Regions from separate parts of the Streptomyces sp. NPDC002580 genome, predicted to be linked through region 1. Evidence: riboswitches for the same ligand, from Rfam matches in the RefSeq annotation. Region 1 holds a riboswitch; the other holds the start of a gene.
What was found. A riboswitch is a leader RNA that binds a small molecule or an ion and turns the genes downstream of it on or off. The one in region 1 is predicted to bind S-adenosylmethionine.

Region 1 (5,138 bases):
CGGGTCACCAGTCTCTTCCCCTTCCTGTTCTTCCTGCCGCTGCGCTTCCCGGCCTGGGTGGTGCTGCCGTTCTGGTTCGCGTTGCAGTGGCTGGCGGCCGGACGCAGCGACTCGGGCCCCGGAGTCGCCTATCTGGCCCACCTCGTGGGCTTCTCGCTGGGTTTCGGCTACGCGTGGGCCCGCTTCCGCCGCCGTACCCGCGCCACGCCCTCCCCTGGGGTGCTGCCGGGGCCCCAGGCGGAACAGCCGGGCCGGGTGGACCGCGAGTAGGGTGAGATCCCCAGCAGAGGCCCCCGAGGGAGAGAACCAGCCGTGATCACCGCGATCGTCCTCATCAAGACCAGCGTGGACCGGATCCCCGAGATCGCCGAGTCGATCGCGTCACTGGAGAGCGTCAGCGAGGTCTTCTCCGTCACCGGCACCTACGACCTGATCGCCATGGTCCGGGTCGCGGCCCATGATGACCTGGCCGACGTCATCCCCGGCAAGATCAGCAAGATCCCGGGCGTCGAGGCGACGGACACGCACGTGGCGTTCCGCACGTACTCCCAGCACGACCTGGAGGCGGCGTTCGCGATCGGTCTCGACTCCTGACCGACGCGGCACCGCCCCCGGGCGCCGCCGGCGCGGGCGTCAGACCGCCGGGACGCAGCGGCCGCCCTCGGTGCGGTACCGCCACCGCGCTCCGTCCCTGACCAGCTCGCGCACCGCGCGGACGAAACGCTCGACGTGCTCGTCGGGGGTGCCCGCGCCGAAGCTGACGCGGATGGCGTTGAGGGACTTCTCGCCGGGCGCCGCCTCGGGGGCGCCGCACTCCCCCTGGGTCCGAGGTTCGCTGCCGAGCAGGGTGCGGACCAGCGGGTGGGCGCAGAAGAGGCCGTCGCGGACCCCGATGCCGTACTCGGCGGAGAGCGCGGCCGCGAAGTGCGAACTGTTCCAGCCCTCGACGACGAAGGAGATGACGCCGACCCGCGGGGCGTCGTCGCCGAAGAGGGAGAGGACCCGGACCTCGGGAACCTCGGCGAGGCCCGCGCGGACGACGGCGATCAGATGCTGTTCACGGGCGACGAGGTTGTCGAAACCCTCCTCGGTGAGCGCCTTGCAGGCCGACGCGATCGAGTAGGCGCCGATGACGTTCGGGGAGCCCGCCTCGTGCCGGGCGGCGCTGTCGTGCCACTCCACGTCCAGGCCGCCGTCCGCGCGCCGGGAGACCTTGCGGCTGGCCCCGCCGCCCGCGAGGTACGGGTCGGCCGCGCGCAGCCAGTCGGAGCGGCCCGCGAGGACACCGGAGCCGAACGGCGCGTACAGCTTGTGTCCGGAGAAGGCGACCCAGTCGACGTCGAGGTCCTTCACCGACACCGGGTGGTGCGGGGCGAGCTGCGCGGCGTCGAGGACGATGCGGGCGCCGTGGGCGTGCGCGGCGGCGGTCAGCTCACGCACCGGCCACAGCTCCCCGGTGACGTTCGAGGCGCCGGTGACGCAGACCAGGGCCGGTCCGTGGCCCCCTTCGACGGACACGGGGCGGGCGGCGAGGGCGCGCTCCAGGGTGGTGACGGCCTCGGCCGGGGTGCGCGGGGCGTCCAGGTAGGTCACGTGGGCGTCGCGCCAGGGCAGCAGGGAGGCGTGGTGCTCGGTCTCGAAGACGAAGACCTCGCAGCCGGCCGGGAGCGCGGCGGCGAGCAGGTTGAGCGAGTCGGTGGTGGAGCGGGTGAAGACCAGCTGGTCGTCGGCGCGGCAGTCGAGGAACTCCTCCACCGTCCTGCGGGCGTTCTCGAAGAGGTCGGTGGACAGCTGCGAGAGGTAGCCGGCGCCCCGGTGGACGCTGCCGTAGTAGGGCGCGTACGCGGCCACGTCGTCCCACACGCGCTGGAGGGCGGGCGCGCTGGCGGCGTAGTCGAGGGCGGCGTAGGTGACCTCGCCCCCGGTGACGAGCGGGACGGTGACATCCCGCCCCAGAACGGCCAGAGGCGCACAAATGGTCGGGGCGGCGGCAGCGGTGGGGACAGACATGGCGAGCTCCTGTGAGAGGCAGGCGGGATCACCGCGCGAGCCGGCGGCCCGGAGGCAGCGCTCGGCGCGGGAAAGGGTGAAAGGGGTGTGCGGAGGTGGGGCTCGGCGCCCTAGCGCATTCGCTTGCTCACAGAAGGCTCCCTCGAACGACCAGGACCCCTGGTTGCATCCACCCGAAAGGGTGGGAGGGGTCCGCGCTTGCCGTAGACCTCGCTGCCTACGACCTGGTCTTCACCCGGGGCACCCCGCCACGGACGGAGGGTTGCCGGACAGCCGGCCGGGGCCTGATGGCTGTCACTCATGACCTGGTCAATCATCCTGCCAGAAGATCCCCGACGCGCAAGACGCAGTCCGGATCCTGGACTGCGCCTCGCGCCGGAGCGCTGGCGGTCAGGCGTTGCTGGCCGCCACCCAGCGGTCCAGGGTGCGCTTCGCGGCCCCGGAGTCGATCGCCTCGGCCGCCTTCTCCATGCCGGCGCGGAGCTGGTCCGCGAGCGGCGCGCCGGTCGGCGACAGGGCCACCAGGGCCGCCGCCGAGTTCAGCAGGACCGCGTCCCGCACGGGCCCCCGCTCGCCGTCCAGCAGACGCCGGGCGACCTCCGCGTTGTACGAGGCGTCGGCGCCGCGCAGGGCCTCCACCGGGACGAGGTCGAGCCCGACGTCGCGCGGGTCGAAGCGCTCCTCGGTGACCGAGCCGTCGCGGACCACCCAGACGTGGGAGCCCGCGGTGGTGGTCAGCTCGTCGAGACCGTCGTCGCCGCGGAAGACCAGCGAGGAGTTGCCCCGTTCGGCGAACACGCCCGCGACGATCGGCGCCATCCGCGGGTCGGCGACGCCGACCGCCTGGGCCTTGACCCGCGCCGGGTTGGTCAGCGGACCGAGCACGTTGAAGGTCGTCCGGATGCCCAACTGCCCGCGCGCCGCCGCCACATGACGCAGTGCCGGGTGGAACTTCACCGCGAAGCAGAAGGTGATCCCGGCCTCCTCGGCGACCTCGGCCACCCGCTTCACCGTCAGCTGGAGATTGACGCCGAGCTTCTCCAGGACGTCCGAGGAACCGGACGCGGAGGACGCGGCCCGGTTGCCGTGCTTGACGACCTTGGCGCCGGTGCCGGCCACGACGATCGAGGACATCGTGGAGATGTTGACGGTCTTCGCTCCGTCGCCGCCGGTACCGACGATGTCGACGGTGTGCCCGGGCACCTCGATGACGTTGGCGTGCTCGTACATCGCCCGGACGAGTCCGGAGATCTCCTGGACGGTCTCGCCCTTGGCCCGCAGGGCCACCACGAAGCCGGCGATCTGCGCGTCCGTCGCCTCGCCGCGCATGATGCGGTCCATCGCCCAGGCCGTGTCGTCCGCGCTCTGGTCGCGGCCCTCGAGCAGGCCGTTCAGTACCTGGGGCCAGGAACGGCCCGCCGCGGTGTCGCCTCCAGCGGGGTTCACAGCGCTCATGGTCGCTCCTGGTTCGTCGGTGACGCGAAGGGAGTCACCCGCACTCGGTGCGGGGTCGGGTCCACCCTATCCAGCCCGGGGAGACGGCAAAGAGCCCCGTCCATTGCCTGGACGGGGCTCCTGCCGTGGCGAACTGCCGGGGATCAGTGGTGGCCGTGGCCGCTCGCGATCTCCTTGTACTCCTCGACGGTGGGCTTGGGGATCTGGCCCTCTTCGCCGTAGAAGCCCTCGCTCATCTTGGCGCGCAGCTTCTGCGCGCCCGAGACCTTGCGCTCGACACCGTTCTCGTCGACCGTCGGGCCGATCTCGGCCGGCTTGTACTGCTCGTGCGCGGTGAGCGTGTGCAGCGCGTCCTGGCTGAGCGGCTCGTGCACCTCGATGAACTCACCGTGCGGCAGGCGCTTGATGATGCCCGACTCGCGGCCGTGCAGCACCTTGTCCCGGTCCCGGCGCTGGAGGCCGAGGCAGATCCGCTTGGTGGCCATGAAGGTGAGCACCGGCACGACGAAGAAGGCGATCCGCACGAACCAGGTGATCGAGTTGATCGCCAGGTGGAAGTGCGTGGCCCAGATGTCGTTGCCGCCGCCGATGAGCAGGACGAAGTACCAGCTGATCCAGGCGACACCGAACGCGGTCCGGGTCGGGACGTTGCGCGGGCGGTCCAGGATGTGGTGCTCGCGCTTGTCGCCGGTGACCCAGGACTCGATGAACGGGTAGACCGCGATCGCGACCAGGACCAACGGGAAGATCACCAGCGGGATGAACACGCCCAGGACGAGCGTGTGGCCCCAGAGGTTGATCTCCCAGCCCGGCATGACACGGATCAGGCCCTCGGAGAAGCCCATGTACCAGTCGGGCTGCGCACCGGTGGACACCTGGTCCGGACGGTAGGGGCCCATCGACCAGATCGGGTTGATCGAGGCGATCGCCGCGATGGCCGCGATGACACCGAAGACCAGGAAGAAGAAGCCTCCGGCCTTGGCCATGTAGACCGGCAGCAGCGGCATGCCGACGACGTTGTTGTTCGTCTTGCCGGGACCCGCGAACTGCGTGTGCTTGTGGTAGAAGACCAGGATCAGGTGGCCGACGACCAGGCCGAGCATGATGCCCGGGAGCAGCAGCACGTGCACCGAGTAGAAGCGGGCCACGAAGTCGCCGCCCGGGAACTCGCCGCCGAACAGGAAGAACGACAGGTACGTGCCCACGATCGGCACGGACAGGACCGCGCCCTCCATGAAGCGGACGCCGGTGCCGGAGAGCAGGTCGTCCGGGAGCGAGTAACCGGTGAAGCCGGTGAACATGCCGAGGACGAACAGCAGGAATCCGAAGACCCAGTTGACCTCACGGGGCTTGCGGAACGCACCCGTGAAGAACACGCGCATCATGTGCACGAACATGCCGGCGAGGAAGATCAGCGCCGCCCAGTGGTGGATCTGCCGGATCAGCAGGCCACCGCGCACATCGAAGGAGATGTGCATGGTCGAGTTGAACGCCTCGGACATCAGCTGTCCCTGCAGCGGGACGTAACTGCCGTGGTACTCCACCTCGTTCATCGACGGGTGGAAGAACAGGGTCAGGTACACACCCGTGAGGATGATGATGATGAAGCTGTACAGGCAGATCTCACCCAGCATGAACGACCAGTGGTCGGGGAAGATCTTGCGCATGTTGGA
Region 2 (5,138 bases), on a different contig from region 1:
GTCGCCCTCGCCGAGGGCCGAGCACACCCATAGGGCGCCCGCGTCCGGCCCGATCGCCGAGAGGCCCGAGACGAGGCCGCCGCCGCCGCGCCGGGCGTGCAGCGAGCCGTCCTCCCGTTCCTCGTAGGTGACCGGGCCGCGGTTGGAGGCGACCAGAATCCGGTGGGCACCGTGCGTTGAAGCCATGCCTCGAAACCTAGCCCCGTGTCGAAACGCTCAAACGTTCCCGTCGGCCGTATGCGATCGGAGGTGGTCGCGGGCCGATCGGGCCGGTCTACGCGGCTTTGTGCCGCCGGTACTCGGAGATTTCGGTCATCGGGGGCCTCTCCTCGGTGTCCACCGAGTACGTGCGCGGCCGGAAACCGTCCCGGCCGCGCTCGAACTGGGTGAGGGCGGGGCGGATCAGATGGCCGCGGGCGAGCCGGAGCTGGGCGGTGCGGTAGATCGCGGCGGCCATCCGGCCCAGCGCCTGGCCGTCCTGGTGGCGGTGCTTGCGCACGCCGACGTCGACCTGGGCGAGGGCGTCGAGGCCCACCAGGTGCAGGGCGTCCACGAGCATGCCCAGTTCGACGCCGTAGCCGACGGGGAACGGGAGCCGTTCGAGCAGGGAGCGGCGGGCGGCGTACTCGCCGCCGAGCGGCTGGACGAAGCCCGCGAGCTGCGGCCAGTGCATGTTCAGCAGCGGGCGGGCCATCAGCTCGGTGACCCGGCCGCCCTGTCCCGTGGCGCCGCCCAGCGGGCGGTCGTACATGGCCTTGACCAGGTCGACGCCGGGATCGGTGAGCAGCGGGCCCACGATCCCGGTGACGAAGTCGGACGAGAACTCCCTGAGGTCCGCGTCGACGAAGCACACGATGTCCCCGCTCGTCACGAGCAGCGACCGCCACAGCACCTCGCCCTTGCCGGGCACCGCGGGGATCCGCGGGAGGATGTCGTCGCGGTGCACGACCCGCGCGCCGGCGGCGGCGGCGACCGCGGAGGTGCGGTCGGTCGAGCCCGAGTCGACGACGACGATCTCGTCGACGAGGGGTACCTGCTGCATCAGGTCGTGGCGGATGATCGCGACGATCTCGCCGACCGTCTCCTCCTCGTCGAGCGCGGGCAGCACGACGCTGACCGTCGACCCGCTGACGCGTTTCGCCGCCATGAGCTTGTGGAGCGGGCGGTCGGTCAGGGACCAGGAGCGTGTGCTCAGCCAGTTTTCGACTTCATTCAGCACCGTCTGCGGCTCCTCACTGTCTGATCACACGCTCTCATCGGCGTGCCCGCTGCGGCCAGCGGCGGATCGATGGGCGTCGTCTCGCGGTTCGGACGACTATCTCAACTGTCCTGGCCTTCGGTTACAGTCTTGAACAACGCGGATGACCATCGCATGTCCTGGATCGTCGGTCCGTGCCAGGTTCAACAGTTCAACAATCAAATACCGCTCATCCAGAGGGGCAGAGGGATACGGCCCGATGAAGCCCCGGCAACCCTCCAGCCGGTCTCGTACCGCTCGACGTCGGATCGACGTCGGTCAGGTAGCGAGGCTCCCGGCTCGGGAAGGTGCCAAGTCCGTCTCACGGCGAAGTGCGCCGTGGGGAAGATGAGGAAAGGGCCTCGCCTCCATGGCTGCGCAGACAGTTGCAAGTACCACGAACTCCGCCGACGCGGTGGACCTCGGCCCGGCCGCGGCGCTTTCCTGCCGCGAGTGCGGGCACCGTGTCCCGCTAGGCCCGGTCTTCGCCTGCGAGGAGTGTTTCGGCCCGCTGGAGATCGCCTACGACTTCTCGGCCTACGAGACCGAGGAACTCCGCAAGCGCATCGAAGCGGGACCCACGAACATCTGGCGCTACGCGCCCCTCCTGCCCGTCCCCGCGGACGTGGCCGACAAGCCGAACATCAACCCCGGTTGGACCAAGCTCGTCCAGGCCGACAACCTGGCCCGCGAGCTCGGCGTCGACGCCGGCAGGCTCTTCGTCAAGGACGACTCCGGCAACCCGACGCACTCCTTCAAGGACCGCGTGGTCGCCCAGGCCATCGAAGCGGCCCGCGTCTTCGGCTTCACCACCCTCTCCTGCTCCTCCACCGGCAACCTCGCCGGCGCCGTGGGCGCCGCGGCGGCCCGCGCCGGTTTCCGCTCCTGCGTGTTCATCCCGCACGACCTGGAGCAGGGCAAGGTCGTCATGGCCGCGGTCTACGGCGGCGAGCTCGTCGGCATCGAGGGCAACTACGACGCCGTGAACCGCTTCTGCTCCGAGCTGATCGGCGACCCGGCCGGCGAGGGCTGGGGCTTCGTCAACGTCAACCTGCGGCCGTACTACGCCGAGGGCTCCAAGACGCTGGCGTACGAGATCTGCGAGCAGCTCGGCTGGAAGCTCCCCGACCAGCTCGTCGTGCCGATCGCCTCCGGCTCCCAGCTCACGAAGATCGACAAGGGGCTCCAGGAGCTGATCGAGCTCGGGCTCGTCGAGGACCGGCCGTACAAGATCTTCGGCGCCCAGGCCGAGGGCTGCTCCCCGGTCTCCGTCGCCTACAAGGCCGGTCACGACGTCGTACGGCCGCAGAAGCCGGACACCATCGCCAAGTCGCTCGCCATCGGCAACCCCGCGGACGGGCCGTACGTGCTCGACATCGCGCGGCGCACCGGCGGAGCGGTGGAGGACGTGAACGACGAGCAGATCGTCGACGCGATCAAGCTGCTCGCGCGCACCGAGGGCATCTTCGCGGAGACGGCCGGCGGGGTGACCGTGGGCGTCACCCGCAAGTTGATCGAGAACGGCCTCCTCGACCCGACCCTCACCACGGTCGTGCTGAACACCGGTGACGGCCTCAAGACCCTGGACGCGGTGGCCTCGGACACCGGGCTGACCGCGACCATCCGCCCGAACCTCGACTCCTTCCGAGAGGCTGGCCTCGCATCATGAGCGTCAACGTCCGCATCCCCACCATCCTGCGCACCTACACCGGGGGCGCCGCCGAGGTGAGCGCCGAGGGAACGACCCTCGCCGAGGTCATCGCCGACCTGGAGAGCAACCACACGGGCATCGCCGCGCGCGTCCTGGACGACCAGGGCAAGCTGCGCCGCTTCGTCAACGTGTACGTCAACGACGACGACGTCCGGTTCGAGCAGGGCCTTCAGACGGCGACGCCGGACGGTGTGGGCGTCTCGATCATTCCGGCCGTCGCCGGAGGCTGACCGCTCCGTTCGTTACCCTCGGTAATGCCGAACACGCTGAGTTCATCGAATTGCCCCCTCCGTGAGAGAAACGGAGGGGGCAATTCTGCATGATTGAGCGCGCTACAGTTGGGGAAGCCACTTCGCTTTGGATGTTGGTTTCATGCCGGACGCATATGAGTAGTCGTTCCGCAGCCGACAAGAAGTAGCCAAACTGGCCCGTCTTTTTGGGCAGTTCATGGCATTTGCGGGGCCCGACTTGCCCCGGATCCTTACGTATTCTCCGCATGTCATTGATCGGCCATGCCCAGAATTCTCGTCCGATTGACCTGTTGCAGAGGGCAGTTGGGCAGATACATTCAGCCGCGGTCGACGCGTTCCGGCGCACACCCCCAACCGTTTGGGGGGGTGAGGTCTGACCCGGATCCGCGAAGTGTGGATCTGTGCAAGGGCCAGTAATAGGGGAGTTAGGCATGGCTCAGGGCACCGTCAAGTGGTTCAACGCGGAGAAGGGGTACGGCTTCATCGCGGTCGACGGTGGTGCGGACGTCTTCGTGCACTACAGCGCGATTCAGATGGACGGCTACCGCACCCTTGAAGAGGGTCAGCGAGTGGAGTTCGAAATCTCGCAGGGCCAGAAGGGTCCGCAGGCGGACATGGTCAAACTCGCCGTCTAGATCCGGGCGCGAACGGCCACCGACGCACTCACGCCGAGGGGCCCGCATCCCACCAGGGATGCGGGCCCCTCGTGCGTCCCCGGCCGACTCCGGCGGCCCATCCGGGGGCTCCGCGCCCCTCGGGCCGTCTCCCGACCGCCTCGCGCGCGCCCATCGGTGCGCCCGCGAACACCCGCGAGCGCCCCCGCCCGGCCCCTTGCGAGGCCCGGCCGGAGGCCTGTTTTTGGTGAGAGGCGCTTGCACTCGCAGGGGTCGAGTGCTAATCATTGGCGTTAGCACTCTCCCAGTGAGAGTGACAGAACTTGGATCGGGCCAGTGAGGCCCGCGGGCCTGTGGGGCAAGGAACCACAAGGCTTGCAGGCCGTCCGTCGCGGGCGCGGGCACGATCCGGAGAAATCCACCCCGTCCGGGAGGACCACTTCACATGGCCAAGATCATCGCGTTCGACGAGGAGGCACGGCGCGGTCTCGAGCGCGGGATGAACCAGCTCGCCGACGCCGTCAAGGTCACCCTCGGCCCCAAGGGCCGTAACGTCGTCCTCGAGAAGAAGTGGGGCGCGCCCACGATCACCAACGATGGTGTTTCCATCGCCAAGGAGATCGAGCTCGAGGACCCGTACGAGAAGATCGGCGCCGAGCTGGTCAAGGAAGTCGCCAAGAAGACGGACGACGTCGCCGGTGACGGTACGACCACGGCGACCGTGCTGGCCCAGGCGCTCGTGCGCGAGGGTCTGCGCAACGTCGCCGCCGGCGCCAACCCGATGGCCCTCAAGCGCGGTATCGAGAAGGCCGTCGAGGCCGTCTCCGGTGCCCTGCTCGAGCAGGCGAAGGATGTCGAGACCAAGGAGCAGATCGCTTCCACGGCCTCCATCTCCGCCGCCGACACCCAGATCGGCGAGCTCATCGCCGAGGCGATGGACAAGGTCGGCAAGGAAGGCGTCATCACCGTCGAGGAGTCCCAGACCTTCGGTCTGGAGCTGGAGCTCACCGAGGGTATGCGCTTCGACAAGGGCTACATCTCGGCGTACTTCGCCACCGACATGGAGCGTATGGAGGCCGTCCTCGACGACCCGTACATCCTGATCGCGAACTCCAAGATCGCGAACGTCAAGGACCTGCTCCCGCTCCTCGAGAAGGTCATGCAGGGCGGCAAGCCGCTGCTGATCATCGCCGAGGACGTCGAGGGCGAGGCGCTGTCGACCCTGGTCGTCAACAAGATCCGTGGCACCTTCAAGTCCGTCGCCGTCAAGGCTCCGGGCTTCGGTGACCGCCGCAAGGCCATGCTCGGCGACATCGCCATCCTCA

Region 2: another riboswitch for S-adenosylmethionine. It lies ahead of thrC (threonine synthase); the one in region 1 lies ahead of ACFYW7_RS04425 (aminotransferase class V-fold PLP-dependent enzyme).

Annotation. Positions count from the first base shown of each region.
Region 1 covers NZ_JBIAQZ010000001.1:1,031,396-1,036,533, reverse strand. Annotated here, with positions in the region: partial or broken gene ACFYW7_RS04435 (rhomboid family intramembrane serine protease) at 1-316, shown strand, start outside; gene ACFYW7_RS04430 (Lrp/AsnC family transcriptional regulator) at 313-594, shown strand; gene ACFYW7_RS04425 (aminotransferase class V-fold PLP-dependent enzyme) at 634-2,010, opposite strand; SAM riboswitch class IV at 2,200-2,316, opposite strand; gene trpD (anthranilate phosphoribosyltransferase) at 2,401-3,465, opposite strand; gene ACFYW7_RS04415 (cytochrome bc complex cytochrome b subunit) at 3,609-5,138, opposite strand, start outside.
Region 2 covers NZ_JBIAQZ010000005.1:425,139-430,276, reverse strand. Annotated here, with positions in the region: gene ACFYW7_RS18600 (trehalose-6-phosphate synthase) at 1-186, opposite strand, end outside; gene ACFYW7_RS18595 (glucosyl-3-phosphoglycerate synthase) at 275-1,219, opposite strand; SAM riboswitch class I at 1,425-1,592, shown strand; gene thrC (threonine synthase) at 1,608-2,906, shown strand; gene ACFYW7_RS18585 (MoaD/ThiS family protein) at 2,903-3,178, shown strand; gene ACFYW7_RS18580 (cold-shock protein) at 3,631-3,834, shown strand; gene groL (chaperonin GroEL) at 4,259-5,138, shown strand, end outside.